DNA from 3 places in the Janthinobacterium sp. SUN128 genome. Region 2 is predicted to be linked to each of the others. Evidence: predicted binding sites of a transcription regulator. Region 2 holds the regulator's gene; each other region holds the start of a gene.
What was found. The regulator HrcA, encoded in region 2, represses chaperone genes, less so after heat shock. The targets are predictions, from matches to a motif close to TTAGCACTCNNNNNNNNNGAGTGCTAA.
Positions count from the first base shown of each region.

Region 1 (9,736 bases), 750 kb from region 2:
CCCTTCTTCATTGCGGCAGGTCAAACCGGCATCATGCTTTTGCCGGGATGGCCGCCTGGCGGTAGTTATCGACCATCTTGTAGCGCTTCGCATACAGGCCGAAGGCCAGCATGGCGACGGCGGCAAAGGCGGCGAAGAAGAACATCTGGAAGGCTGTCACGCTGATGCCGCTTTCGGCGATCTTGCCGATCACGCCTTCGTTCATGACGCTGCGGTTGACGATCAGCACCCACAAGTTACCCACCGTGGTCGACAGATTCCAGAAGCTCATGATGGCGCCCTTCATCGAGACGGGCGCCTGGCTGTAGGCAAACTCGAGTCCTGTCGCCGAGACCAGCACTTCGCCGAATGTCAGCAGGGCGTACGGCAGGATCTGCCACATGATGGAGACGGCATTGCCGCTGTCGAGGGCCAGCTGCAGCAAGCCGATGACGATCCACGCCAGCGAGGAAAAGCCGATACCGGCCGTCATGCGGCGCAGGGCCGTCGCTTCCAGGCCGAAGCGGTTCAGCATCGGGTACAGCACCAGGTTGTTGAACGGGATCAGCAGCATCACCAGCATCGGGTTCAGCGCCTGCATCTGCGCCGGCAGGAACCAGCTTGGTTTTTCCATGGTGTTCGCTTGCACGATCCAGGTCGAAGCCTTCTGGTCGAACAGCGAGAAGAAGGGCGTGACGAGGGCGAAGATGACGAGGATGCGCAGCACGGCGCGCACGCCTTCGACGGCTTCGTCGGGGTGGATGCCGCGCGCGCGTTCCAGCTGCATGGCCGTGCCGATGCTGCCGAAGGCCAGCAGCAATACCAGCGCCGTACACGCGGAAATCACGAAGCCCCATTCGGGAATGCTGTAGAACGCATACAGGGCGCCGATCACGCCGACGTAGGCCACATACAGGCCGGGACGCGAACCGCCGTCGACACGCGCCAGCAGGGCCGTGCGGGCCACGCGGGTGAACGAATCGGGGTTCGGCGGTGCAGGCGGCACGTGTACGTATTTTTTGGCGCCCATCCAGAAGACGATGGTGGCGGCCAGCATCATCAGGCCGGGGATGCCGAAGGCGATCGATGGACCGTATTTTTTCAGGAACAGCGGCATCAGCAGCGAGGCGAAGAAGGAGCCGAAGTTGATGATCCAGTAGAACAGGTCGAACACCAGCTTGGCCTTGTGCTTGTTGGTCTGGTCGAACTGGTCGCCGACAAACGAGGCCACGAGCGGCTTGATGCCGCCGGAACCGAAGGCGATCAGGAACAGGCCGAAATAGAAGCCGTTGACGCTGTTTTCAAACAGGGCCAGGCAGGCATGGCCGGCGCAATACACGAGGCTGAGCCAGAAGATGGTGTTGTATTTGCCGAAGAAGCGGTCGGCCAGCCAGCCGCCCAGCAGCGGGAAGAAGTACACGCCGATGACGAAGGTGTGGAAGACGTGCTTGGCTTCGCCCGTGCGCTGGTCGATCGGGATCATCAGCAGCAGGGTGCTGATGAGGAATGGCGTCAGGATGTTGCGCATGCCATAAAAGCTGAAGCGTTCGCAGCCTTCGTTGGCGATGATGTACGGTATTTGCCGGGGCATCTTGCCCGTGGCGGTTTGTGTCTCGGCCGATGACATTGGCTCTCCCCAAGTTTTTTTTGTAAGCCGCGATGCTAAGGCCTGCCGCGTTTGCTTGCAACAGAAAAAACGGCCTGTCCGCTATTTCGCAGGGATTTGTAAGGTATTGATTTTCATAAAGACATTACTTTCGGCACTTGCGCGCGCAGGGCGGGGCAGCCACAGCTGCATTTGCAGCATGCCATCCGATGCGGGACAGTCCTCCAGGGTAAAACCGCAAGCCAGGTACAGAGTCAATGCCGCGTGGTTGTCCTGCGCCACGGCCAGGCGCACGCGGCCCAGCTCGGGAATGGCGCAGGCATGGTCGATGGCGGCCTGCACCAGTTGCCGTCCCGCGCCGCGCCCGCGCGCCTGCTGCGCCACGTACACGCCCCACAGGCTGGCCTTGTCATGCACGACGGCGATCGGTTCGCGGCGCAGGCCGGCCATGGCGATCAATTGTTCCTTGGTGAAAGCGCCAAATATTATTTGGTGGGAGGTGGCGTGCAGGCGCTCGGCTATCTGTGCCAGCGGCAAGCCGCTTTCCGCCGCATGCGTGGTGCAGAAGGCGGCGGGCAGTTCGGCGATGCCGGCCAGGCGCAGCGCGCGGTAGGCGCTGGCGTCGTCTGGCGTGAGGGGGCGGACGGTGATGGCGGGCATGTGGGCGAGTATCGGGCTTCGATGCCAGAAAGTAAAGCTTGCGCTGCAACGCCAGTGTCCCTGGCCATCGCGTCGGCTTGGGGTGTTACTGCGTGGCGATGCGCTGCATGGGCGCATTGTCCTTGCGCCATTGTTCCAGGCTGATCAGGTCGCCGCTGACGATGTCGTCGACGAGGATGTGCTTGCCATCGGGCGTGACGACGAAACTCTCCCACCGGTGCGCCGCATCGGGCGTGCTTTCGAAAAAGCTCAGCTGGTAGTAAACGACGCCATCGACGAGGCGCGTCTCGGGCGACGTTTCCATCACGGCGCCGTGCGCGCGGCCGCCGGACGCCTTTTCGATATGCGCCGACCATGCCTTGATTTCCGGCAAAGCCATCAGCGCATCGACGGCGCGCGCGTTCTGCTCCGGCACCGCCGTCTGGCTGTTCGCGGTCGGGGCATTGTCTGCCTGCGGCGCGGACTGCTGATGCAGGTAGAAAGCACCGAGCCCGGCGGCCAGCAAGCCGGCCAGGATGCCGGCGATGATGGTGGTTTTGGAAGAAGAGGCGCGTGGCGGCATGGCGGTAGTGGCGTAAGAAGGTGGAGGATGGCGGCCATGCTAAAGCAAAACGCACAGGCCGGCAATCGCCGGGCTTGCCGAACGGGTTTGCCAAACGGGCTTGTAAAATCAACAGGCGAAAAAAAGCCACCTTCCGTAGAAGGTGGCTTTCGGGGCCGCCGGGAGGCGCTGGCAGCTTTTGGTCTGCCAGCCCTGTCCCTGCGTATGCGGCCAGTCGCGCCGTCGCCTGCGCGACTGGCCGCCGGACATTACATCATGCCGTCCATGCCGCCCATGCCGCCCATACCACCCATGCCGCCGCCCATGCCGCCGCCTGCCTTGTCGTCAGCGATTTCGCAGACCATGCAGTCGGTCGTCAGCATCAGCGAAGCGATCGAAGCGGCGTTTTGCAGCGCCGAACGGGTCACTTTGGCTGGGTCCAGGACGCCCATTTCCACCATGTCGCCATACGTGCCGTTGGCAGCGTTGTAGCCGTAGTTGCCCGAGCCAGCCAGTACGGCTGCCACGACGACCGAAGCTTCTTCGCCAGCGTTTTGCACGATCATGCGCAGAGGCTCTTCCATTGCGCGCAGGACGATCTTGATACCAGCGTCTTGATCAGGATTGTCGCCCTTGACCGTGATGTTGGCGCGTGCGCGCAGCAGGGCTACGCCGCCGCCTGGCACGATGCCTTCTTCCACGGCAGCGCGGGTCGCGTGCAGTGCATCTTCAACGCGGGCTTTTTTCTCTTTCATTTCGACTTCGGTGGCTGCGCCAACCTTGATCACGGCAACGCCGCCAGCCAGTTTGGCGACGCGCTCTTGCAGTTTTTCACGGTCGTAGTCCGAGGTCGCTTCTTCGATCTGTACACGCACTTGTTTCACGCGTGCTTCGATCGAAGCTGCTTCGCCGGCGCCATCGATAACGATGGTGTTTTCCTTGCCCACTTCGATGCGTTTCGCTTGGCCCAGTTCGGCCAGGGTCACTTTTTCCAGGGTCAGGCCGACTTCTTCAGCGATCACTTGGCCGCCGGTCAGGACAGCGATGTCTTCCAGCATGGCTTTGCGGCGGTCGCCGAAGCCAGGTGCTTTCACTGCGCAAGTTTTCAGGATGCCGCGGATGTTGTTCACAACCAGGGTGGCCAGCGCTTCGCCTTCGATGTCTTCTGCGATGATCAGCAGTGGACGGCCAGCTTTTGCGACTTGTTCCAGTACCGGCAGCAGGTCGCGGATGTTCGAGATTTTCTTGTCGCACAGCAGGACGAATGGGCTGTCCAGTACGGCAACTTGTTTCTCCGGGTTGTTGATGAAGTATGGCGACAGGTAGCCGCGGTCGAACTGCATGCCTTCAACGATGTCCAGCTCGTCGTTCAGCGACTTGCCGTCTTCAACGGTGATGACGCCTTCCTTGCCGACTTTTTCCATCGCTTCAGCGATACGCTCGCCGATCGAGTAGTCCGAGTTTGCCGAGATCGCGCCAACCTGGGCGATTTCCTTGGTCGTGGTGCAAGGACGGGCGATTTTCGCCAGTTCTTCGACGGTGGCAGCAACTGCCTTGTCGATACCGCGCTTCAGGTCCATCGGGTTCATGCCGGCGGCAACGAACTTCATGCCTTCGCGCACGATGGCTTGTGCCAGCACGGTTGCGGTGGTGGTGCCGTCGCCGGCGTTGTCGCTGGTGCGGGAAGCAACTTCCTTGACCATTTGCGCGCCCATGTTCATGAGCTTGTCTTTGAGTTCAACTTCTTTCGCTACCGAGACACCATCCTTGGTGACGGTAGGGGCGCCGAACGAGCGCTCCAGGACCACGTTGCGGCCTTTCGGGCCCAGCGTTACTTTGACTGCGTTGGCGAGGATGTTGACGCCTTCGACCATCTTGGCGCGCGCTGCGTCGCCGAATACTACTTCTTTAGCTGCCATGTTCAATTCTCCTGAGTTTCGGGATGTATCTGTCTACAACGTGGAAACAATTACTTGACGACGATCGCCATGATGTCTTCTTCGCGCATGACCAGCAGCTCATCGCCGTCAACTTTGACGGTTTGGCCGGCGTACTTGCCGAACAGGACGCGGTCGCCCACTTTGACATCCAGAGGACGCACTTTGCCGTCGTCGAGAATCTTGCCATTGCCTACGGCAAGGACTTCGCCTTGATCCGGTTTTTCAGCAGCTGCATCAGGAATGATGAGGCCGGACGCAGTCTTGGTTTCCTGGTCGAGGCGTTTGACGATGACGCGATCGTTCAATGGGCGCAGATTCATACAAAACTCCTTAAAGTTCAATGGATAGGTGTTGCTAAATGAATACATGCCTGGCACAGCGCCAGACGTGCTTTCAGTGACCGCCGTTGAAAGCAGCCCGCAACGGTCAAGCAAACCCCATGTCATCCTGTCCTTGCCTGTATCCGGCAGTGGTGCATCGCGGCGTCGCCCGCCGCGTAGCGTTCCCTGCAGTGGCCTGGCAAGCACCATCATTTCCTGAGGATTGCTACGAAAGAGTTTGTTAGCACTCTCTACTAACGAGTGCTAATTATAGGGACGGTAGGGGGCTTATTCAAGGGGAACATATAGATAGATGCTGAGCAGAGCCTGCATCTACACAGGGTTTGCGCCAGCACAAATCTCGTTCCCGGGCGTCAGCAACAGGCGCGACTCTAGCATGCCGTTCGGAGAGGGGGCGTTCCTGTACGCATAGGAAACAGAGTTTGACTATGAAATTTGATAAGATGATTGCAATTGCATATCAATATCACCACTCGCACCAGAAAGCACGCCATGCCATTCCCGATTTCCCATCCCGCCCGGCGCCTGTTGGGCGCTACTCTCGTCGGTCTCGCCTGCCTGGGCAATGCTGCGGCGCAAACGCCCACCATCGTCGACGAGATCACCGTGGCGGCCCTGACGCCGCTGGAAAAGGAAATGTTGCTCAATGACTTGTTCAACGATTTGAACAAGGATGACGACGACCAGGAAGCCCATGTGTGGGACAACGGCGGCGACAGCGGCGTGCTGGTGAAGGTCACATATAACTTCAGCAACTCCGGCATGACGGAACACAGCTTGAAGGCGCACGTGTGCCGCGACCTGAAATTCGTCGTCACCGCAGGCGGCAAGTCGCAGGACCTGAGCCGCCGCACCTGTTCGCAGAACAGCGGACGCTGGGATGTGCAGGGCAAGGACCCGGCGCCCGTCGTGTATCCGCCTTTCCTGTCCGACGTCACCATCGCCAAGCTCAATGCCAGGGAACAGAAAGCGCTGCTGACGGCCGCCGTGCGCACCTTGAAAGATGAAGAGGATGGCAAGACGCGCCAGTGGAGCAACAAGGGCCTGGGCAATGCGGTGCCGCTGGCAGTGCGCCTGACGCCCTCGGGGACGGACGCCAAGCCTGGCAGTTATCGCCGTACTTGCCGCGACTTGACGATGGTTCTTGACGGCAAGGGCGGACAACAGACGCTGACGCGCCGCTCTTGCGAAAACCGCTATGGCGGACTCGATATCGAACCCGATTACGTCGACGAGTAAAACGCTGCCATCGCGGCGCCGGCAGATGCGCGCACTTGGCGAAAAGCGCCGGAAAAAGCGTGTATTGTCCGCCAACTGCCCTGCATTGATGTAAATATGTGTGACAGCGGCGTGATTCGATTGACGCCCATGGAGCGTCCGCCCTATAGTGGCGGGATGATTTCCGAATTCAACGAATTATCCGACAAAATAGGCCTGCTGGCCGAAATGACCCATGCGCTGCGCCGTGAAAACGCGCAACTGCGCAAGGACAATGCCGCGCTGGCCGCCGAGAACGCCCTGTATGTGCAGCGCATGCGCGAGGCGCAGGAGCGGGTGGAAGCTTTGCTGGAAAAAATTCCCGAACTGGTGCAAGCCGGCCTGGAGCAAGCCGCTTCGGAAGCGGGCGCCTATAGTGCCGAGAACGAGAAGGAAGCGTAATGCCGCGTGTCGATGTCAATATCATGGGCCAGTCCTACAGCATGGTGTGCCGCGACGGCGAAGAGCGCGCGCTGCGCGAAGCGGCGATCTATCTCGATAGCAAAATGAAAGCCATCCGCGACGCGGGCAAGGTCAAGGGCAACGACCGCATCGCCGTGCTGGCCGCCCTGGGCGTGGCCGCGGAATTCCTTTCCGTGAAGTCGCCGCAAGGTCCGCTGTCGGAATTGACGATACTGGAAGTGAAGCAGAAAATCTCGGCCATGCATACAGTCCTGGACAGCGCGCTGACGCCCCAGGAAAACCTTTTTTAAGCGTGCACGCGACGATTTGTCTTTGCGATGCGCGATCAAAGGAGTAAACTTGGGTCTACCCTGCGGTGTTCGCGATTGCCATATATTCCTTGAACCATTTATGCGCATCGGTTGCGAATTTTGTTTGATGGGAGTGAGCGTCGCTCGTTCGACGAACCCGAAATTGAACTAACGTGACCACCTTGAACCGTTTGGTTCGGGATGCCGGCATAGCGGCACAGGCGGGGCCCAATTTGCAGTACCAAGAAAACGGTTGCAGCATCGATGCGCAACCGTTTTTTTACGCCTGTTGCTTTTGATAGGGAGTGAATATGAAACAATATTGGCTGATGAAATCCGAACCCGATGAAGTGAGCATCGACGACCTCATGGCGGCGCCCAAACACACCATGCCGTGGTTCGGTGTGCGCAACTACCAGGCGCGCAACTTCATGCGCGATGGCATGCAACCGGGCGATGGCGTGCTGTTCTATCACTCGAGCTGCCCGCAGCCGGGCGTGGCGGGCGTGGCCGAAGTGGCCAGCGGCGCGTATCCCGATCACAGCCAGTTTGAAGAGGGCGGAAAATATTTCGATGCCAAGGCCACGCAAGAGCAGCCACGCTGGATCAGCGTCGACGTGCGCGGCGTCAGGAAGACGGCGCTGCTGCCCCTGTCCGAGATGCGCCAGATGCCGGAACTGGAAGACATGCTGCTGCTCAAGAAAGGCAGCCGTCTGTCGATCACGCCCGTGACGCCGGCGCAATGGGAAGTCATTACCGGCAAGCTGACAGGCTAGCCTTCGACCCGGTTGCGGCCATTCTGCTTGGCCCGGTACAGGGCCTGGTCGGCGGCGGCCAGCAATTGTTCCGGCGTCTGTCCTGCGTCATTCAGCGCGAGGCCGATGCTGGCCGTCACCAGGCCGCCGCGCGACGGCGCGTGGACGATGGCGGCCGCGGCAATCGCTTCCTGCATCTTGTGCGCCACGGCCAGCGCGCCCGCGCCATCGGTGGCGGGCAGGATGGCGGCAAACTCCTCTCCGCCGAAGCGGGCCGCCAGGTCGCTGGCGCGCGGCAGCGCGGAATGCAGGGCCGCCGCGATCTGCTGCAGGCAGGCGTCGCCATACGGATGGCCGAAGGTATCGTTGAGGCTTTTGAAGAAGTCGATATCGATGATCAGCAGCGCCAGCGGTTGATTGTTGCGCGCGGCGCGCTGCCACTCCAGCTGCAGGGTCTGGTCGAAGCAGCGCCGGTTGGCGATGCCCGTCAAGCCATCCGTCAGCGACAGCTTTTCCAGTTTGTCGTGGGCTTCGCGCAAAGCCCGTTCGCTTTGCATGTAGCGGCTTTGCAGGGTGGCCGAGCGCAGCGCGTGGACCGTCAGCGCGACAAACAGGGCGCTGGCCGCCAGGTAGAAATGCTCGCGCAGCACGACGAATCCCAGTCCCAGCAGGGCTGCCGTGAAGAAGATGGGGCTGAAGTTGTCAATCAGCAAGGTCAACGGCCGCGGCGGCCGTGCTTCTTCCTCGCCCGGCTGCACGCGCATGGCCAGCACCGCCAGCAGCAGGAAAGGCAGGCTGGGCAGTACCTCGCTGGGACCGGCTTCGGCCAGCGCATGCAGGGTCAGGTAATTATAGGCGCCCGCGCAGGCGGCGTAGCACCACAGGAACACGCTGAGCAGCAGGTAGAAACGCCCTTGTGCACCATCGCGGCGGTGCGCCAGCAGGCGCAGCGAGGCGCAACAGGCCAGGACGAGGTTTTCCACGTTGTACGTCGTCACCAGCAGGCTGGCGGGTATCGGCGCGATCGAGCGCTGGTCGAAGGGCGAGACGGAAAAGATGGCCGTATAGGTCAGGTAAGCTGCCAGCAGCACTTGCACGGCGTCCAGCCATTGCAGGGTGCGCGAAGGGTGGCGGTCGCTGACGGAGGAAATGGCCAGCAGCAAGGGCGCGCCATACATGAAATAGGCAAAATCGGAGAAATACGTCGTGTCGGACGCCACATGGCCGCTCAGGTCTTGCCAGGCGGACAGGGCCATGCCCACGCTCCAGAACAGCATGGCGGCCGCAAACAGGCCCCAGCCCGTGCGCACGACGCCGGGGGGGCTCAGGCTGGCGTTGCGGCAGCAGGCTGCCAGCGCCAGCAGTGGCGCCATCACGCCGAACAGGTAGCTCACGGCGGGACCGCGCGTCCCGGCCCAGGCCGTCAAGGCCAGCTGCGCCAGCACGTAGCCGCCCGCCAGCGCCAGCCAGAATGTCGTGGTCTTCCTCGCATACTGCATGGATGGGACTCCCCGCTCGAATTGCCAACACAGCATGATTGCATGCCCTGCTCTTGCTGCAGGGTAAAGCGATCATTGCGCTATCGCAAGCGAAGATTCATTCCGCAAGGAAATTATGCTGCTTTGAGGGAAAGGTTGCCGGAGGAGGGTGATGGCGCGCCTGCCTGGCGCGCCATCGGGGGGAACAGCGGTGTTACGTGTTGGCCGGGCGGGCCTTGGTGGGCGGCGTGCCCATTACCTGGCTTTTATACGCCCACACCAGCAGCGCGATGGCGCCGACGATCATCGGCAGGGACAGCATCTGGCCCGACGTGATCGGCACGCCCAGCCACACGACTTCCCAGTCCGGCGTGCGGAAGTATTCCGTGAAGAAGCGCGCGCAGCCGTACAGCAGGGTGAACATGGCGCCGACGGCCATGCGCGGACGCTGCTTGCGCGCATACAG
Region 1 is NZ_JAPWHY010000001.1:3,534,714-3,544,449, reverse strand. Features, by position in the region: gene O3297_RS16045 (oligopeptide:H+ symporter) at 32-1,606, opposite strand; gene O3297_RS16040 (GNAT family N-acetyltransferase) at 1,688-2,245, opposite strand; gene O3297_RS16035 (hypothetical protein) at 2,331-2,807, opposite strand; gene groL (chaperonin GroEL) at 3,056-4,705, opposite strand; gene groES (co-chaperone GroES) at 4,756-5,046, opposite strand; gene O3297_RS16020 (hypothetical protein) at 5,560-6,306, shown strand; gene O3297_RS16015 (DUF904 domain-containing protein) at 6,436-6,726, shown strand; gene O3297_RS16010 (cell division protein ZapA) at 6,726-7,037, shown strand; RNA gene ssrS (6S RNA) at 7,092-7,269, shown strand; gene O3297_RS16000 (EVE domain-containing protein) at 7,349-7,813, shown strand; gene O3297_RS15995 (diguanylate cyclase) at 7,810-9,327, opposite strand; gene lgt (prolipoprotein diacylglyceryl transferase) at 9,485-9,736, opposite strand, start outside.
Region 1: a site for HrcA is predicted at 5,288-5,314, ahead of groES (co-chaperone GroES). Genes of this name have one in related genera too.

Region 2 (9,736 bases):
AGCGCATGATTTTATGTGGCGAACGGGTCGATGCGGCCAAGGCGCTGGCTATCGGCCTGGTCGAGGAAGTCGTGCCAACCGGCAAGGCTGCCGCCACGGCGCTGGCCCTGGCCGCCAAGGTGGCCCGTCAAAGCCCCAGCAGCGTGACGGCGTGCAAGACCCTGATCCAGGGCGCGCGCAGCCATCCGCTGGTCAACTCCCTGCCCGATGAACGCACCCTGTTCCTGGGCCTGTTCGATACGCAAGACCAGAAAGAAGGCGTGCAAGCGTTCCTGGAAAAACGTCCGGCGGAGTGGAAGAATGGCTGAAAGTACCCTGATTGAAACTGTGAAAATCGAGGAACGCGACTGTCCCGGCGGCATGAAGCTGGGCGTCATCACCCTCGATGCGCCAAAGTCCTTGCATGCCTTGACCCTGGACATGATACGCGCCATCGATGGCGCTCTCGTGCGCTGGGCCAGCGACGCTGCCATCGCCTGCGTGGTGCTGCAATCGTCGACCGACAAGGCTTTCTGCGCGGGCGGCGACGTGCGCAGCCTGCGCACGGCCATCGTCGAGCAGCCGGGCGTCGTGCCTAACCCGCAGGCGCTGGCCTTCTTTGCCGAAGAATACCGGCTCGACCACCGCATCCATACCTATGCAAAGCCGCTGATGGTGTGGGGCGGCGGCATCGTCATGGGCGGCGGCCTGGGCCTGATGGCCGGCGCCAGTCACCGCGTGGTGACGGAAAGCACGCGCATCGCCATGCCGGAAATCACCATTGGCCTGTTTCCCGACGTGGGCGGCAGCTGGTTCCTGGGCCGCATGCCGGGACGCAGCGGCCTGTTCCTGGGCTTGACGGGCGCGCCATTGAACGCGGCCGATGCCCTGTTTGCGGGTCTCGGCGACTATTTCCTGCGCCAGGAAGAGCGGGCCATGGTGCTCGACGCGCTGGCACTGGCGCAATGGCAAGCGAGTCCGCAGGCGAACAGCGAACAGCTGGACCGGTTGCTGCGCGGCTTTTCGGCGCCAACGACGGTGTTGCCCGTCTCGGAAGTGCGCGCCAACTTCGACGCCATCGCCGCCTTGACGCAAGCGCCCACCTTGCCTGAAGTGGTGGCCGCCATTGCCGCGTATGACGGCGATTCGGCGTGGCTGCAAAAGGCGGCCCACTCGCTGGACAAGGGCGCGCCCACTTCGGCCGCTTTGGTGTGGGCCATGCGCGAACGCACGCGGCATCTGAGCCTGGCGCAAGTGTTCCAGCTGGAATTGATCGTTGCCGTGCAATGCTGCGCCCATGCCGATTTCCGCGAAGGCGTGCGCGCCTTGCTGATCGACAAGGACAACGCGCCGCAGTGGCAGCCGGCAAGCCTGGCCGACGTCAGCGCAGCGTATCTGGACGAGTATTTTGCGGCGCCGTGGACACAGCATCCATTGGCGGATCTACCTTAAATAAAAGAATAACTGGAGACTTTCACCATGCAACATATCGCTTTTATCGGCCTGGGCAACATGGGCGCGCCGATGGCCCGCAATCTGGTGGCCGCCGGCTTCCACGTGTCCGTGTTCGACCTGGCGCCAGCGGCAGTGGCTTCGCTGGTCGAGGCGGGCGCCACGGCGGCAGCGTCCGCCAGCGCGGCCGTACAGACGGCCGACGCCGTCATTACCATGCTGCCAGCCAACAAGCACGTGCAGGAACTGTACCTGGCGGCCGGTGGCGTGCTGGACTCGGCCAAGCCGGGCGCCTTGTTCATCGATTGCAGCACCATCGCCGCCGACGTGGCGCGCCAGGTGGCGCAGGCGGCCAGCGAACGCGGCTTTGCAATGATCGATGCGCCCGTCTCGGGCGGCACGGCGGGCGCGGCGGCCGGTACCCTGACCTTCATCGTCGGTGGCAGCGAAGCGGCCTTGCAGCAGGCGCGGCCTTTGCTGGAGAAGATGGGCAAGAACATCTTCCATGCGGGCGAGGCGGGTGCGGGCCAGGTGGCGAAGATTTGCAACAACATGCTGCTGGGTATTTTGATGGCCGGTACGGCGGAGGCGCTGAACCTGGGCGTGGCGCATGGCCTGGACCCGAAAGTGTTGTCCGACATCATGGCCAAGAGCTCGGGCCGCAACTGGACCCTGGAAGTGTACAACCCGTGGCCGGGAGTCATGGACGGCACGCCCGCGTCGCGCAATTACACGGGCGGCTTCGGCACGGCGCTGATGCTGAAGGACCTGGGCCTGGCGCAGCAGTCGGCCCTGTCGGCGAATGCGCCCACGCCCTTGGGCGGTCTGGTGCGCCAGTTGTACCAGATGCATGCGCAAGCCGGTTATGCGCAGCAGGATTTCTCCAGCATCGTGCAAATGCTGCAGCCGGGCTTGAACAAGCCTGCCTGAGGAATTTTGGGCAAAAAAAAGCCCGCTGGTAAAAGCGGGCTAAATCCAATTCTTGGAAGAGTTGGAGGAGACAGATGCATTATGCTGCATCGCCACATATAACTCCAATTTATATTTTGAATATCAAATATAGATTTTCATGATATCTCTTCCCGGTAGCCGCCTGGCGGCTACCGTTACTACAACTTAGGCCGGATTGCAGGCGACCTTTACCGATGTCACATTCGCTTCGCCCATGGTGCCGCCGCCTGTGCCCGGCTGTACGACGCACAGCAGACCCTTCGGCTGCACGGAGACGCTGACGCCATAGGTATCGCCATAGGCGACGGAGCCGGCCATGGTAAAGGTCGTGGCGTCCTTGACCACTGTTGTTGTGGTACTACCGTTAATCAGCACCAGACCGTCCACCGTCAGGCCGGAAATCGTGCCACCCACGGTATATCTGTTTTGCGCGCAAGCAACAGCGGCGCTGATAGTGAGGTAATGACCAGCCGAACCGGAACCACCGCTGATGCTGCAAGTCATGTGCGCCGGTTGCTGCTGGATGGTGATGTTGTAGTCGGTACCATAGTCGATGCGCTTGGCAAAGGTAAACGCTGTTTTCCCCGCAGGAACCGGCAGGGAGTCGCCGCTATTGACCAGGATCAGTCCTTCATTGTTCAAGCCTGAGATCGTGCCGCTGACATCATACGAGGCCTTGCCGCCGCAAGCGGCCAGTCCCAAGGTCAGCAGCAGTGCGGCGATAGGGCGCAAGCAGGATAACTTCATGTATTTCTCCAAAAATAGGTGACGGATCGCAAGGATTACTGCGGCTTGCAGTCGAGTGTGGCTGCGGTCGTGGCGGCAGATCCCATCTTGCCGACCGTATCGCTGCCATCGGCACTGCTGGAACCCTGGAAGCGGCACGTCAGGCCCGTTGGCTGAGCCAGTATGGAAATGCCGTACGAGGCGCCGTCATCAACGCTTTTGAATTCGTAGGTGGTGGCGCCAGCCAGCAGGGTGGTGCCGTTGGGGCCCATCACCAGGCGCAAACCATCCGTGGTCAGGCCCGTGACCGTGCCGCTCAGCGGGTAGGCGTTGGTCTGGCAGTTCACCTGGGCCGTGGTCACGGAGTAGCTCGATGCCTTGCCGACGCCATTGATAATGGTGCAAACGGCACCCTTGGGCTGTTGTGCGATAGTGATATTGTAGCGGTCATCGTTCTTGACCAGCTTGGTGAAAACAAAGCTGGCCTGGCCCGCAGGAATCGGCAAGCTTTCCCCGTCATTCAGGAGAATCAGGCCATCTTTGGCCAGGCCGACGACTTGGCCTTGCAAATACAGGTTGCCGCCGCTGCCACCGCAGGCTGCCAGTGTGACGGCGCAAGCCGCCGCCAGCATCGAGCGCAGGTACAAATTTTTCATACATTCTCCAAAACGAATTAGGTTGGGTAGCGCAACGCGGACGCTGGCGCCGCATTGGAATGGCGCCTATTTTAGTCTATCTGGCAAGCTGAATGATCTTGCCTTGTATCACCCTGTAACAATTTTTCGCCGGGAAGCGCTGGCCCGGCCCCATTTCATGGAGGCGCAGCCATGCCGGCGGCGGCGATCAATGCGACAATAGAGGCAGGCTGCGCACTGTGGCGTGGCATCCACCGTGAATCCCATGTCTCTTGCCCCTGTAAAACCTGCCGTGCCGCCCAAGGCCATCCTGTTCGACCTCGACGATACCTTGTGGCCCATCGCGCCCGTGATTGCCGCAGCGGAAACCCTGCTGCACGACTGGCTGGCCACGCATGCGCCCAAGGTGGCGCAGCAGTTTTCCATCGAGGTGCTGCGCCAGCACCGCCTGGCCATGCTCCATGAACAACCGCATTTCCATGGCAACCTGATCGAGTTACGCCGCGCGGGCTTGCTGGCGGCATTCGAGGCTGCCGGCGAGGATCCTGTCCTGGTCGATGGCGCCATCGCGCAGTTCCTGGCTGCGCGCCATCGCGTCCAGCCGTATGACGACGTCTTGCCTGGCCTTGCCTGGATGGGCCAGCGCATGCTGGTCGGCTCGATTTCGAATGGCAATGCGGACCTTGAAATTATCGGTCTGGCACAGCATTTTAAAGTCTCCATCGCCGCCAGCGATTTCGGCGTGGCCAAGCCTGACGCGAGCATCTTCCTGGCCGCTTGCGCCGCGCTGGGCGTGGCGCCGCATGAGGCCGTGTATGTCGGCGACGACCTGTATTTCGACGTCACGGGAGCGCAAGGGGCGGGCATGCGCGCCGTGTGGATGAACCGCAAGGGCAGCGATGCGCACCTGGCCGCCGGCGTGCAGCCCGACGCCATCTGCGCCAACTTCGATGAATTGCTGCTGTGGCTGCAGGGGCAACTGGAAGATTGATCGCCGCCGGGCGGGCGAACGTGCATAATAGGCGCTGTTGATGCACGTTCGGCCGCTTTCGTTGCCGCTTGCTTAACAACATACTTGCTTAAATAAAACACCATGCAACTCGATACACGTGCCCAAACACTGCTGAAAGCCCTGGTCGAGCGATATATCGCCGACGGCCTGCCGGTCGGTTCGCGCGCCTTGTCGAAAATTTCCGGCCTGGACCTGTCGCCGGCCACGATCCGCAACATCATGGCCGACCTGGAAGAGCTCGGTTATGTGTCCAGCCCTCACACCTCGGCCGGACGCATCCCCACGCCGCGCGGCTACCGCATCTTTGTCGATACCTTGCTGACCGTCCGGCACCTGGACGAGCATCTGGTGGAGTCGCGCATGCGCCTGCAGACGCCGCAACCGCAAAAAACCATCGCCAACGCGGCGCAGATGCTGTCGTCGCTGTCGCAGTTTGCCGGCGTCGTGCTCACTCCGCGCCGCGAATCCGTATTCCAGCAAATCGAATTCCTGCGCCTGTCCGAAAAACGCATCCTGCTCGTCATCGTCGCTCCCGGCGGCGACGTGCAGAACCGTTTATTGCTGACGGAGGCCGACTATACGCCGGCGCAACTGGTGCAATCGGCCAATTACATCAACCAGAATTATGGCGGCCTGTCATTCGATGCCGTGCGCGTGCGCCTGCAGGGCGAATTGCGCCAGTTGCGCGACGATATGGGCAGCCTGATGCAGGCGGCCGTGGAAGCGGGCAGCGAAGCGATGGCCGACCATAGCGATGACATGGTGATTTCCGGCGAGCGCAACTTGCTCAGCGTGAGCGATCTGTCATCGAATATGCATTCGCTGCGCCAGATGTTCGACATGTTCGAGCAAAAAACGGGTTTGATGCAGCTGCTCGACGTATCGAGCAAGGCGACGGGCGTGCAGATATTCATCGGCGGCGAATCGAACCTGGTGCCGATGGATGAGATGAGCGTGGTGACGGCGCCGTATGAAGTCAACGGCAAGATCGTGGGCACGCTGGGAGTGATCGGACCGACGCGCATGGCCTACGAGCGCGTCATCCCGATTGTCGATATCACGGCCAAGTTGCTGTCAAGCGCGCTCAGCCATCATTGATCGTACTGCCTGGCGCGCCAGCCGCCCCGTGGGAGCGGCCAGCTGTGGTCAGGCGGTTTTGTGCGGGCAAGCCGTCTTGATGCAGTTGCCATAGATGGCCAAGGCGTGTTCGGCGATCTTGAAGCCGCGCTCTTCGGCTACCTTTTGCTGGCGCACTTCGATGTCTTCGTCGAAGAATTCTTCGACCCGGCCACAGTCGAGGCACACTAGGTGGTCGTGGTGGGAACCTTCGTTGAGTTCGAAAATCGCCTTGCCGGTTTCAAAATGGTTGCGGTTGAGCAAGCCTGCCTGTTCGAATTGCGTCAGGACGCGGTAGACAGTTGCCAAGCCGACATCCATATTGTCGGCCAGCAGAATCTTGTAGACGTCTTCCGCGGTCAGGTGGCGTACCGGGCTACTCTGGAAGATATCGAGTATCTTCAGCCGTGGCAGGGTGGCTTTCAGGCCGCTTGCCTTGAGATCACTAGGATTGTTACTCATGTTTGTTGCTCGTATGTGGGTCAGGTGCTTTATCATATAGCGTTTTAGCGGGGAGTGCCAAAATATGCATTTTTTGGCAGGCCGGCCACTCCTGGCGTTTTGTTCATCAAATTGAGGTCATTTATGCGCGTAACACCGGCTGTATTGCCATCTCTCTGGCACCGTATTTCATTTCGAGCACCAGTCGTGGCAGGCATGGTCTGTGTCGCGCTGGCCATGTCCGGCTGCGCCAGCCGTGGCATCCTTGGCGAAAAACCGGCAGCTGCTCAAAAAGAAGGCAAGGAACTGGTCCCCGAACAGGGCGCACAAACGACCACCATTACGCCGCTGCAAAAATTCATGTGGTTTTTCTCGCCCTACCGTCCTGACATTCAACAAGGCAACTTTGTCTCCGAAGAGATGCTGGCCCAGTTGAAAGTGGGCATGACGCGCGACCAGGTGCGTTTCGTCCTCGGCACCTCGCTGCTGACCGATATCTTCCATGCCGACCGCTGGGATTATCCATTCCGCCTGGCCCGGGGCAGTGGCGAAACCACCAGCAGCCGCGTGGTCGTGTACTTCGGCAAGGATGGCAAGGTTGAACGTTTCGAAGGCGGCAACTTGCCGACGGAGAAAGAATACATCGACCGTATCGCCGGCCCGTCGCCGTTCGCCAAGGTCGCCAAGGCCGACGTGCCTGCCGCCGCCGTGCCATCGCCCGTGGCGCCAAGCGCCGTGCCTGTGCCGGCCGATGCCGCGCCCGCCATTCCTGTGAGTAAGCCGGAAGTGACGCCTGCACCTGCCGCCGAGCCTGCACCTGCTGCCGAACCCACCAAATAAGTTGCTGTAAGAGAATAAAATGACTGAACTGAAAATTGCCATCGCTGGCGCCAGCGGCCGCATGGGCCATATCCTGATCGAAGCGGTCAGCAATGCGCCCGACGCCGTGCTGGCCGGCGCCCTCGACCGCGCTGGATCGCCTTCCGTCGGCCAGGATGCTGCTGCCTTTCTCGGCAAGCCTGCCGGCGTGCTGATCGCATCCGATCTGGCCACCGGCCTGGCCGGCGCCGATTACCTGATCGACTTCACGCGTCCCGAAGGCACTTTGCAGCACCTGGCGTATTGCGCCGAGCATGGCATCAAGATGATCATCGGCACCACGGGTTTCGATGATGCGGGCAAGGCCGCCATTGCCGCCGCCGCCGAAAAGACGGCCATCATGTTCGCGCCGAACATGAGCGTGGGCGTGAATGTCACCATGAAGCTGCTGGAACTGGCCGCGAAAAGCCTGTCCGAAGGCTATGATATCGAGATCATCGAAGCGCATCACCGCTTCAAGGTCGATGCGCCATCGGGCACCGCCCTGCAAATGGGTGAAGTGGTGGCCGGCGCCCTGGGCCGCGACCTGAAGGAATGCGCCGTGTACGGCCGCGAAGGCGTGACGGGCGAACGCGACCCGTCGACCATCGGCTTTGCCACCATCCGCGGCGGCGATATCGTCGGCGATCATACGGTGCTGTTTGCCGGCATCGGCGAGCGCATCGAGATCAGCCACAAGTCGAGCAGCCGCGTCACCTACGCCCACGGCGCCCTGCGCGCCGCGCGTTTCCTGGCCGACAAGCCGACCGGCCTGTTCGACATGCAGGATGTGCTGTCGCTGAAGAACTGAGGAAGACCATGGCCACTGCCATCCTGAATGGAAAAGACATCACCGACGAAGCGAGCTTTCACGCGCAATGCGTGCAAGCCTTCGGTTTCCCCGAGTTCTACGGCAACAGCATGGACGCCTGGGTTGATTGCCTCAGCTATCTGCGCGATGACGAAAACATGACGCAGTTCCGTTTGAAACCGAACGAAGTGCTCGACATTGTTGTGCAGGATGCGGAAGCAATGAAGGCGCAAGTGCCGGACTTGCTGGAAGAAATCACGTTCTGTATCGCCGGCATCAATGAGCGCTATGACGATTATGGCGAGAAGCCGGCGTTGAAGCTGGTATTGAAGTAGGTCGGATTAGCGCGCAAGCGCGTAATCCGACATACCCAACATTTATACGACCTTGCGTTCGCGCAAACCGTCGATCTGGCCGCCATCGAGGCCCAGCCACTGCTGCAGCACTTCCTGCGTATGCTGCCCCAGCAATGGCGGCGGCAAGCGGTATTGCACCGGCGAAGCCGACAGGCGCACGGGATTGGCCACCAGCGCCACCGTGCCCGCCGTGGGATGCGGCATTTCCACTTTCAAGCCACGCGCCACCACTTGCGGGTCGGCAAAGACCTGGTCGATGCGGTTGACGGGACCGCACGGCACGGCTTGCGCCTCGAAGGCGCTGATCCACTCGGCCGTCGTGCGCATGACCGTGGTCTGGCGCATCAGGGGGATCAGGATCGCCCGGTGTGCCACGCGCTGCGGATTGGTGGCGAAGCGTTCGTCCTGCGCCCATTCCGGGTGGCCGGCGACGGCGCAAAAGCGCGAAAATTGGCCATCGTTGCCGATCGCCAAAATCATGTCGCCGTCGGCCGTGGGGAAGTCCTGGTAGGGCACGATGTTCGGATGGGCATTGCCCATGCGCTGCGGCACCTTGCCGCCGCACAGGTAATTGGCCGCCTGGTTGCCCAGCGCGGCCACTTGCACGTCAAGCAAGGCCAGGTCGATATGCTGGCCCTGGCCCGAGCGTTCGCGTTCGGCCAGCGCCGCCTGCACGGCGATCGTGGCGTACAGGCCAGTCAGGATGTCCGTCTGTGCCACGCCCACTTTTTGCGGCCCCGCGCCCGGCTGGCCGTCGGGCACGCCCGTGATGCTCATCAAGCCGCCCATGCCCTGGATCAGGAAGTCATAGCCGGCGCGCGCCGCGTACGGCCCATCCTGGCCAAAGCCCGTGATGGAGCAGTAGACGAGGCGCGGGTTGAGTGCCAGCAAGCTGGCCGCATCAAGGCCGTATTGCTTCAAACCATCGAGCTTGAAATTCTCCAGCAGCACGTCCGCTTCGGCCGCCAGCTGGCGCACCAGGGCTTGCCCTTCCGGCGCGGCCAGGTCGATGCACAAGGAGCGCTTGTTGCGGTTGGCGCACTGGAAATAAGCGGCCTCGGCGGTGTCGCGGCCATCTGCATCTTTCAGGTACGGCGGGCCCCAGGAGCGCGTGTCGTCGCCGCGGCCCGGCTGTTCAACCTTGACGACGTCGGCGCCCAGGTCGGCCAGCATTTGCCCGGCCCACGGGCCGGCCAGCACGCGCGACAGGTCCAGCACGCGCAAACCGGTCAGCGGCGCGGGCCGCAGGGTGGAAGCCAAGGCGTCCATTAGTTGAACGCGGCGATGCCGGTGATGGCGCGGCCGATGATCAGCGCGTGCACATCGTGAGTGCCTTCATAGGTGTTGACCACTTCCAGGTTGACCAGGTGGCGGATGACGCCGAACTCGTCGGAAATGC
Region 2 is NZ_JAPWHY010000001.1:4,285,445-4,295,180, reverse strand. Features, by position in the region: gene O3297_RS19425 (enoyl-CoA hydratase) at 1-308, shown strand, start outside; gene O3297_RS19420 (enoyl-CoA hydratase/isomerase family protein) at 301-1,431, shown strand; gene mmsB (3-hydroxyisobutyrate dehydrogenase) at 1,459-2,361, shown strand; gene O3297_RS19410 (hypothetical protein) at 2,548-3,129, opposite strand; gene O3297_RS19405 (hypothetical protein) at 3,165-3,764, opposite strand; gene O3297_RS19400 (HAD family hydrolase) at 4,009-4,734, shown strand; gene hrcA (heat-inducible transcriptional repressor HrcA) at 4,837-5,853, shown strand; gene fur (ferric iron uptake transcriptional regulator) at 5,902-6,333, opposite strand; gene O3297_RS19385 (outer membrane protein assembly factor BamE) at 6,529-7,152, shown strand; gene dapB (4-hydroxy-tetrahydrodipicolinate reductase) at 7,172-7,981, shown strand; gene O3297_RS19375 (barstar family protein) at 7,990-8,316, shown strand; gene O3297_RS19370 (CaiB/BaiF CoA-transferase family protein) at 8,359-9,606, opposite strand; gene O3297_RS19365 (acyl-CoA dehydrogenase) at 9,606-9,736, opposite strand, start outside.

Region 3 (9,736 bases), on a different contig from region 2:
TCATCTGATAGCCGAGCATGGCGGCATTGTAGAGCGCGTGTGTGAGCATGGGCGCCAGCAGCGCGCCGCTGCGCTCGTATGCGATGCCCGTGCACAGGCCCAGCACGAAGACGGGCAGCATGGCGGCCGGTGGATGCACGATGGCAAACAGCGCGGCGGCGATGCCGATCGCTTGCCAGGCGGGCAGAGAACGGCGCAAGCCGCCCTGCAGCAAGCCGCGGAAGATGAATTCCTCGCACAGGGGCGCGGCCAGCACGCCCACGGCCAGCAGCCACAGTCCGTCGCCATTGATCTTCATCAATGGTGCAGCGGGCGGCGGCAACAGGGCCGCGCAGCCGATGCCGAACAGCGTTGCCACGGCCGCGCCGGCAGCACCCCGGCGCCACGGTTGGCGGCCCTGTCCGATGCGCGGCACGCCGGCCGTCCTGGCGCGCCAGTAGACGAGGCGCAGCAGCGCATACGTGAGGGCACCGGCCGCGCCGAAGGCGAGGGCTAGCTGCGCCAGCGGCGTCGCACTGCTCCCTTTGAGCAAGATCAAGGAAAGTGTCTGCAAGACGAAAAACAGCATGGCGGCGATCAGGCCATCGGCCGCCGCTACCGTGGCTGGCGGCGAAGCGGCGGGATCGAGCAGGCAGGGCAGCGCGTCGCGCGCCTTTTGCCACAGGGCCACGGCCAGCGCGCCCGTGAACACGACAAAAACCAGTTGCTGCACCAGGCTGCCGGCGGCCAGCGCGGCGATGTACAGACCGGTGAGCAGCAAATACAGGTACATATACGTGGGGCGCACCTTTGCCGTGGTTTCCGTGGCCAGCGGGTCGCTGGCAAACACGCCCAGCGCCACGGCGATCAGCGCATACAAGGGGATGCCGGCCAGGGCCAGCAGCATCAGGCCCGCCGTTTGCCACGACCACGCGGGCAGCCAGGCCAGCGCCGCGCCGAACAGGATCAATGGATACAGCAGGGCCAGCATGGCCCACAGCTGCGCCTTTTGCCGCAGCGCCTGTTCGATGGAGACGGGAAACGTGTACAGCAGCCACAGCGCGCCGCCTTCCTTGTTTAGCGTCTGGAAGGCCGACATCAGCAGCACATAGGTGCCGAGGAAAAAGCCGGTGGAGGCCAGCAAGACGGGGCTGGCCAGCAGAGCGTGCACGTCGCGCACCTGGCCCGTAAACAGGGCCTGCCCGCCGAGGATCAGCAAGGGCATCAGCAGGGCTTGCACGAGAAAATTGCGGTCGCGCAAGAGCAACGTCAGCTCGCGCCGCTGGATCGCCGTGCCGATGCGCGGGCGCCACCGCTGCGTGGGCGATGGCGCAGCTGCCGGCTTGCGCGCGGCTTCGCGCTGGCCCGCGCCCACGACGCCATGGCGCAACTGGCGGCGCAGGATGGCCATGCCCAGCAGCATCAAGCACAAGCATTGCGCCAGCAGCAGGATGGCGGGCAGCAAGGCGGCCACGCCATCGGCATTGAGCAGGCGCAGCAGCAGGCCTGGCGGCGTCCAGCTGCTCCAGGCGGGCATGGCCGCCGCCCAGGCATACGCGAAGCCGCCCGTGCCCATGCCGAAGGACATGCCGATATACATGGGCAACAGCCCGGCCAGGGAAATCACTGCCTGCAGGTTGCCCAGCCGGGATGGCGTGAGCGACAGGCGCAAACCCGTGTCGACCAGGGTGCGCAGCATGGCGGCCAGGGCCAGCAGCACGAGGCTGGCGAGCAGGCCGGACAGTGGCGAAAACCAGCCCTGGCCCGAATACCAGGCGATGACGGTCGTGCTGGGCCACAGGGCCAGCAAGCCGGCCGGATTGACGAGCGTGCGTTCGAGCACGCGCGCCCACAGCAGGGTACTTTTCCTGACGGGCAGGGTGACCAGCCATTCCAGGTCCCAGTCCGGCTTCGATAGTTCCCCCATGCCCAGCGGCAGCAGGACGCTGACCAGCCACAACAGCGTTAGCTGCAGGGTCAGGCCACCGATCAGCGTCGCGCTGAACGGCGTGGCCATCAGTTGCGTGATGACGGGGTCGAGCAGGCCGCTGTCCGTGTGCAGGCTGCCGCGCGCCTGGCAGGCGGCGACCTGGTCCAGCAAGCAATGCATGTTCAGCACGCTGTGGCGGGCGATGCTGCCAAAGGAAAACAGCATGGGCAGCAATAGCAGTGCCCCCAGCAGCCAGCGTCCGCCGCGCTTGCCCGGCGTGGCGGGGCGGCTTTTACTGTTTTTCTTGAAGGAAAGCCCCCGGCCGCTGATGTTGAGCAGGCGCTGCAGGCGCAAGCGGGTCAGCAGCCAGACGGCGCGCCAGGCGGTGGGCGGCGCCGCTGTCATGCCGTCGACGTTTCATCGGTGAGTTGCAAGAAGAGCTCTTCCAGGCTGCCATCGCTGGACAACTGCTGGCGGATATCGTCCAGGCTGCCCGTGGCGACCAGGGCGCCCCGGTGGATGATGGCGACCCGGCTGCACAGCTTTTGCGCCATATCGAGCAAATGCGTGGAAACGAAGATGGTGGCGCCGGCGGCGGCGCGGCGCAGCAAGCGTTCCTGCACGTCGCGCGAGGCACGCGGGTCGAGGCCGTTGATCGGTTCATCGAGGATCAGCACGGCCGGATCGTGGATCAGCGCGCAGGCCAGGCCCAGTTTTTTCTTCATGCCCAGCGAGTAATTGACGGCGAAATCCTCGCTCGCTTCGTCCAGGCCGAACTCCGTCAACAGGCGAGCCGCGCGGGCGGCCGCTTCCGTGTGCGAAAAACCATGCATTTCGGCCACGAATTGCAGGATTTCACGGCCGCGCAAATAATCGTAAAAGATGGGATTGTCGGGCAGGTAGCCCACCTTGCGCTTGACGGCGGCGCCATCGCGGTGGCAATCGAGGCCATCGACCAGCACGCGCCCGGCGCTGGGCACGAGGATGCCCATCAGCATGCGGATGGTGGTGGTTTTTCCCGCCCCGTTCGGGCCCAGGAAGCCGAAGACCTCTCCTTTTCCTACCTGCAAGGTCAGCGGCTTGACGGCCTCGAACGCGCCGTACTGTTTGGCCAGGTCCTGGAATGTGATCATCGTGTGCCCTTCAGCTTCCACCGAAGGCGGCCAGCAGGCGCCGTTCACCGGCCGGCGTGAGGCGCAGGGCGCGGCTGTCGAGTTCGCGTTCGGCCCAGCGCTGGCGCAGGGCCAGCTGCAGGATGGCCGCCCCCAGCGCGCCGCCCAGGTGGGCGCGCCGTTCGCTCCAGTCCAGGCAGGCGCAGGCGAAGCGGCGGCGCTGGCGCTGCAATTGCGGCACGTCGATGCCCAGGGCCGCCATGCCGGCCGCGCCCTCTACCGACAGCCGATACTCGCCTTCGCCGCCATCGGCCAGCAGCCAGCCTTGCGCTTGCAACTGGTCGTGCAGCGTGACGGCGACGCTGCCGGCCATGTGGTCGTAGCAGGTGCGCGCATGGCGCAAGCGGTCCGGCGTGGTGGGCGTAAACGGCGTTGCCGCCACGCCGGCCACCACCAGCAGCGCTTCGAGGGCCTGGCCCACTTCCGCGCTGGCGAGGCGGTAATAGCGGTGCTTGCCCTGCGCCAGCATGGACAGCAAGCCATCGTCGCGCAAGCGCGCCAGATGGGCGCTGGCCGTCGAGGCGCCCACCTCGGCCAGCGCCGCCAATTCCGTGGCCGTGCGCGCATGGCCGTCGAGCAGGCTGCACAGCATGCGCGCGCGGGCCGGTTCGGCGATGGCGCCGGCCAGTTGCGCCAGTCCCATGTCGGCCGAGGGAAGCTTGTCATCCATGATTCGTTCCAGGGCGAAGTGTTGTGGTGGAAGGAGCAGCATACTCGTGTCCCCACCTCACTGCAATGGAATGCGCATGCCGCTCGCCGACTTTGTTATCGACCCCGCCGACCCTTTTTCAGCCGTTACCCACGCGGCGCCGTATGACTACTATCGCCGCCTGGCGGACGGCCCGCCGCTGCGTTTCGATGCGCGGCTCGACTGCTGGCTGGCGACGGGCGCGGCCGGCGTGCGCGCCGTGCTCGAGCATCCCGATTGCCACGTGCGCCCGACCGGCCAGCCGGTGCCGGATACCCTGGCGGGCACGCCGTGCGGTGCGATTTTTGCGGAATTGGTGCGCATGAATGAAGGCGAACGGCATGCCGTGCCGAAGCAGGTGCTGGCGCGTTCGCTGGGACAGGTGGACCTGGCGCACCTGCAGGCGCGGACGTGGCGCATGGCCAGCGACCGCGTGCCTGCCAGCGCTGCGCAATTGAACGGCGCGCTGTTCGAACTGCCCCTGCTTGCCATGGCGGACTTGCTGGGTTTTGCGCCAGCGCAATGGCCGGCGCTGGCTGCCTGGACGCGCGATTTCGTCGCCTGCCTGTCACCGCTGAGTAATGGAGAACAACTGGCCGGTGCGCAAGTGGCAGCCGACGCCTTGCTGCAAGGTTTTACCGGGTTGCTGCGCGAGGCGGATGCATTGCCCGGCAGCTTGCTGGCCAGGGTCGTGTCCGAGGCGGAAGCGCTGGGCTGGCAGGCCTCGGGCGGCGTGCTGGCCAACCTCGTGGGCCTGCTGTCGCAGACCTGCGATGCCACGGCCGGCTTGCTGGGCAATGCCATAGTTGCCTTGCGCACGCAACCGGAGTTGTCCACGCAAGTGCGTGCCGCCCCCCGGCTGTGGCCAGCCCTGCTGCGCGAGGTCAGCCGGCATGACCCCTCCATCCACAACACGCGCCGCTACACGGCGCAAGACGTGGAGTTCGATGGCGTGCGCGTGCCGGCCGGGCAGATGATCGTCGTCGTGCTGGCCAGCGCCGGCCATGCGGAGTGCGGCTTTGGCCATGGCCGCCACGCCTGTCCGGGCCAGTCCATCGCGCAGGCCATCGCCACGGCTTGCCTGCAGGCGTGGGCCGACGGGCTGGACCGCATGCCGCTGGCGTGGCGTTATCTGCCGTCGCTGAACGCGCGCATCCCTGTTTTTAGCCTGGGAGAAATGAAATGATTGCCGTGATTTTCGAAGTCTGGCCCGGCGCGGAAGGGCGCCAGCAGTATCTGGACCTGGCCTCCGCGCTGCGTCCCTTGCTCGATGAAGTGGACGGTTTCATTTCCATCGAGCGCTTCAGCAGCCTGAGCGAGCCAGGCAAATTGCTGTCGCTATCCTTCTTTCGCGACGAGGCGGCGCTGGCGCAATGGCGGCAGCTGGAAGCGCACCGCGCGGCGCAATCGGCCGGCCGGCAGGGCGTGTTTGACGACTACCGGCTGCGCATTGCCGCCGTCGTGCGCGATTACGGCATGCTGGACCGGCAGCAGGCGCCGGCCGACAGCCGGCGGCGCCACAGCGTTTAGCGGGGCAGTGCGCCCTGCGTGATTTTCACTTTGACCCGGTACGTGGGCTCGGCCGCATTCAGGGCGGGCGGCGTGGCCGGATCGACGTCGAGCAGGGTAAACGTCAGGTGGTTGACGGTGACGGAACTGGCGGCGCCGGGCATGGAGTCGGACAAGACGATGTCCGTGGCGCGTGCGCTGTTGAGCAAACTGAAACTGTAGCTGACGTAGCCTTTCCACACGCACACGGCGCCCTTGCGGCAGCGGCTGTCGTTGACACGTTCGAGTTTCAGGGTATCGGTGGCCGTGATGGCCACCTGTTCGCCCGGCGAGAGCACGTGGGTGACGCTGCGCGGCGTGTTTTCCGCGTCGCCAGCGCTGCCGGCCGCGCCGCAGCCAGCCAGCACGGCCAGGCAGGCGAAGAACAGGGGAAGTAGCACGGTACGGTAAGAGCGGGTCAGATAATGCATGTTTTTCCTTTCAGGTGGAGCGTCCCCGGCGTGCTTGTTCACGTGTGGGATGAAAATGATAGTAACAAAATGATATTTTTACGGCGCACTATTGGCGTGCTGCCGGTGAATTGATGCGCCAGCCACGCGGCGCGCCGATTACTGCGTAGAATGGCTGTTTTGAAAATCAGGAAACAACCATGAAAAAAACCGACCTGGCCAAAAGCGATGCCAAGAAACTGATGGGAAAGATGAATGTTCCCGGCGCCGGTGCATTCGGTAAGGAAGCGGTGGTCATCGACCGCCGCGAGCAGCGCAAGCGCGATCAGGCCCTGGGCCTGGTGCCATTCGCCGTCAAGCTGAACAGCGATCTGGTCTTGCAATTGCAGACCCTGGCCAAGGAGCGCGGCGCGGATCTGAATGAATTGGTCGCCGAGCTGATCACCAAGGGCTTGGCTGCAGCGTAAGGGCTGACAATGTTTATCTGTTGATAAATATCAAGTTATAAAACTAAAAGGCGCCTTGCGGCGCCTTTTGCATTGCGGCATTGCTTGCGATTACACGTAGGCGGCCAGGGCGCCCTTCATTTTTTTCAGCGCCGCCACTTCGATCTGGCGGATGCGTTCGGCCGATACGCCGAACTCTTCTGCCAGCGCGTGCAGGGTGGCGCCGGAGCCGTCGTCGTTGGCCAGCCAGCGCGCTTCGATGATGCGGCGCGAACGGGCGTCCAGCTTCGACAGTGCCGTTTCCAGGCCTTCCGATTGCAGGCGCGTCACTTGTTCCGCTTCCAGTACCTTGGTCGGCTCGCTTTGCTCCGACGACAGGTAGGCGATCGGCGAAAACTTGTCGTCTTCATCGTCGGTCGGCGATTCCAGCGCGATGTCGCGGCCGCTCAAGCGGGTTTCCATCTCGATCACTTCTTCGCGCTTCACGTCGAGCAGCTTGGCCAGCGCATCGATCTGCTTTGGCGTCATCGCGTCCAGGCCCGTCTTGTGACTGCGCAGGTTGAAGAACAGCTTGCGCTGCGCCTTCGTCGTCGCGACCTTGACCAGGCGCCAGTTTTTCAGGATGTACTCGTGCATCTCGGCTTTCACCCAGTGCATGGCGTACGACACCAGGCGCACGCCCTGGTCCGGATCGAAACGCTTCACGGCTTTCATCAAGCCGATATTGCCTTCCTGAATCAGGTCGGCGTGCGGCAAGCCATAGCCCAGGTAGCCGCGGGCAATCGAGACCACCAGGCGCAGGTGCGACAGCACCAGTTCTTGCGCGGCGGCCAGGTCATTTTTTTCACGCAGGCGTGTCGCCAGCGAAATTTCTTCGTCATGGGTCAACATGGGCAGGCGGTTCACGGCCGAAATATAGGCGTCGATATTGCCCAGATTGCCAGTGAACCCGAGGCCCAGCGCATTACTTTTGGTCGGAACCAATGCGGACGTTGCGGACATCATAGTCATGTTTTCTCCCTCGTAGTCTTGCTTTGTTCCAGTTGGCCACGTCACGCGACGTGGCAGCTCGTATCTTCGTTTTTGCGTATTCGGTCTTGCACTTTGCAGATCGCGGCACCATCTTGATCTGGCGTCCATGGCGGTTCTGCTATTGGTATGTCCCTATATTAGCACTCTCTGCTTGAGAGTGCCAATCAGCACATTTAATCGACCTGATAGCCTAAATGCTATGGCGAATGAATGCTTGATATACATCTTTAAAAAGCGATCTGAACAGCGCCGCAGGCCGCTTTACGACAACATGGCCAGTCTACGGCCTCTGGCTGAAGCGAGCCTTAAGAATACTTGCTTATTATCAAGATAACAGCAGTATGGGGAGGGCGCATGGCGGCACCGGAGGCGCCGCCATGCGAAAGAGGATCAGTTCAGGCGCGCCAGGTGGCGCTGCACGCAGAGGAAGGCGCCGATCAGACCCAGGCCGGCGCTGAGGGCCAGCAAGCCGGCCATCGGCAGCGGCGCCAGCGGCACCAGCTGGAATTCGGACGCATACAGGCGGGCAAACTCGGCAATCGCGGTATTCAGCGGCTGCAAGGCCAGCGCCACGGCGCCCAGGGCCAGCGCACCGGCGCACAGGCCCAGCAGGGCGCCCGTGTAATAGAAGGGGCGGTGGATGAAGGTATCGGTGGCGCCGATCAATTTCGAGATGCTGATTTCATCGCGCTGCTGCATCACCTGCAGGCGGATGGTATTGAAGACCACGGCGATCACGGCCACGCCCAGCGTGATCGCCAGCAGCAGCAGCACCAGGCGCAGCACACCCAGCAGGGCCGCCAGGCGCTTGACCCAGGCCGAATCGACTTGCGCCGATTCCACGAATGGCAGCTGGCGCAACTGTTCCGCCACCGCATCGACATCCTGCGCTTCGCTGGCGCTGCTGAAGGCATCGAGTTTCAGCACATAGCTGTCGGGCAGGGGATTGTCGCCCAAGGTGCTGAGCACATCGGCCAGGCCGCTCTTGTTTTTCAGCGAGTCCAGCGCCTGTTCGCGCGGGATGAAGACGATCTTTGCCTTTTGCGGGCCCACGATCTTGCGCATGGCGCTCGCCAGGGCCACGGCTTGCTCGCGCGGCGTGTCGATCTTCAGGAAGACGCTGATTTCCGGGTCGACCGACATCTGTTCCGACATGGGGCGGACATTGTCGAGCATGGTCAAGCCGGCGAACGGCAGCGACAGGGCGATGGCGACGACGAGCACGTTCAATAGAAAGCCGCCCGGCGACTTGCGCAAGTGAATCAGCGCCGAACCGAGGGCGAAGCGGTGTTGACGGAACCAGCCTCTCATGCCTGCTCTCCCTGCGCGTCGTCCTGGTCGGGAGAGGGCGCAAAATCGGGATCGGGCGGCGCGAAGACCGGCGCCTGCGTGGCCTTGTCGATGGCGACCAGCTGGCCGTTTTTCAGGTGGATCACGCGGGCGGCGGCGTCGAGCATCTGTTCGTCATGGCTGGAAATGAGGCAGGTCACGCCCACGGAGTGGAATGCTTTCAGGGCGTCGAGCACCTTGTTGGCGCTGGCGCGGTCCAGGTTGGCCGTCGGTTCGTCGGCCAGGATGATCTGCGGCCGGTTGACGATGGCGCGCGCGATCGATACGCGCTGCTGTTCCCCGCCCGACAGCGACAGCGGTCGCGCCATGGCGCGGTCCAGCAGTCCCACCTTGTCGAGCGCGGCGCGCGCGCGCTGTTCGGCGGCCGCCTTGTGGGCGCCGACGACGAGCAGCGGCAGCATGACGTTGGCCAGGATGGAGCGGTCGTTGAGCAATTTTTGCTGCTGGAAGATCAGGCCCATGTTACGGCGCAAAAACGGCACGCCGGCCGGCTTGATCTTCGCCATGTCCTGGCCATTGACGATCAGCTTGCCCGACGTGGGGCGTTCCATGGCGGCGATCATTTTCAGCAAGGTGGATTTGCCGGCGCCGGACGGGCCAGCCAGGAACACCAGCTCGCCCTTGGCAATACTGAGCGAAATGTCGCTGAGCGCCACGGCATCGGGGGAGTATTGCTTGGAGACGTGCTGAAATTCAATCATGTATGGGCTTATCCGAGCAGCGCTTCGACAAATTCGGCAGCCACGAAAGGCTGCAAGTCTTCAATTTTCTCACCGATGCCGATGAAATACACGGGCACGGGACGCACGCGGGCAATTGCCGCCAGCACGCCGCCCTTGGCGGTGCCGTCCAGCTTGGTGATCACCAGACCGCTCAACTGCAGGGCATCGTCGAAGGCCTTCACTTGCGTGAGGGCGTTCTGGCCCGTGTTGCCGTCGATGACGAGCAAGGTTTCATGCGGTGCGCCATCCATGCCCTTGCCGATCACGCGCTTGATTTTCTTCAATTCTTCCATCAGGTGCAACTGCGTCGGCAAGCGGCCTGCCGTGTCGACCATGACCACGTCGATGCCGCGCGCTTTCGCCGATTGCACGGAGTCGTAAGCCACGGCGGCCGGGTCGCCCGATTCCTGCGAAATCACGGTGACGTTGTTGCGCTCGCCCCAGACCATCAGCTGCTCG
Region 3 is NZ_JAPWHY010000007.1:114,716-124,451, forward strand. Features, by position in the region: gene O3297_RS27640 (CPBP family intramembrane glutamic endopeptidase) at 1-2,314, opposite strand, end outside; gene O3297_RS27645 (ABC transporter ATP-binding protein) at 2,311-3,042, opposite strand; gene O3297_RS27650 (helix-turn-helix transcriptional regulator) at 3,053-3,751, opposite strand; gene O3297_RS27655 (cytochrome P450) at 3,828-4,955, shown strand; gene O3297_RS27660 (antibiotic biosynthesis monooxygenase) at 4,952-5,299, shown strand; gene O3297_RS27665 (hypothetical protein) at 5,296-5,748, opposite strand; gene O3297_RS27670 (hypothetical protein) at 5,928-6,194, shown strand; gene rpoH (RNA polymerase sigma factor RpoH) at 6,285-7,178, opposite strand; gene ftsX (permease-like cell division protein FtsX) at 7,596-8,516, opposite strand; gene O3297_RS27685 (cell division ATP-binding protein FtsE) at 8,513-9,256, opposite strand; gene ftsY (signal recognition particle-docking protein FtsY) at 9,265-9,736, opposite strand, start outside.
Region 3: a site for HrcA is predicted at 7,343-7,369, ahead of rpoH (RNA polymerase sigma factor RpoH). Genes of this name have one in related genera too.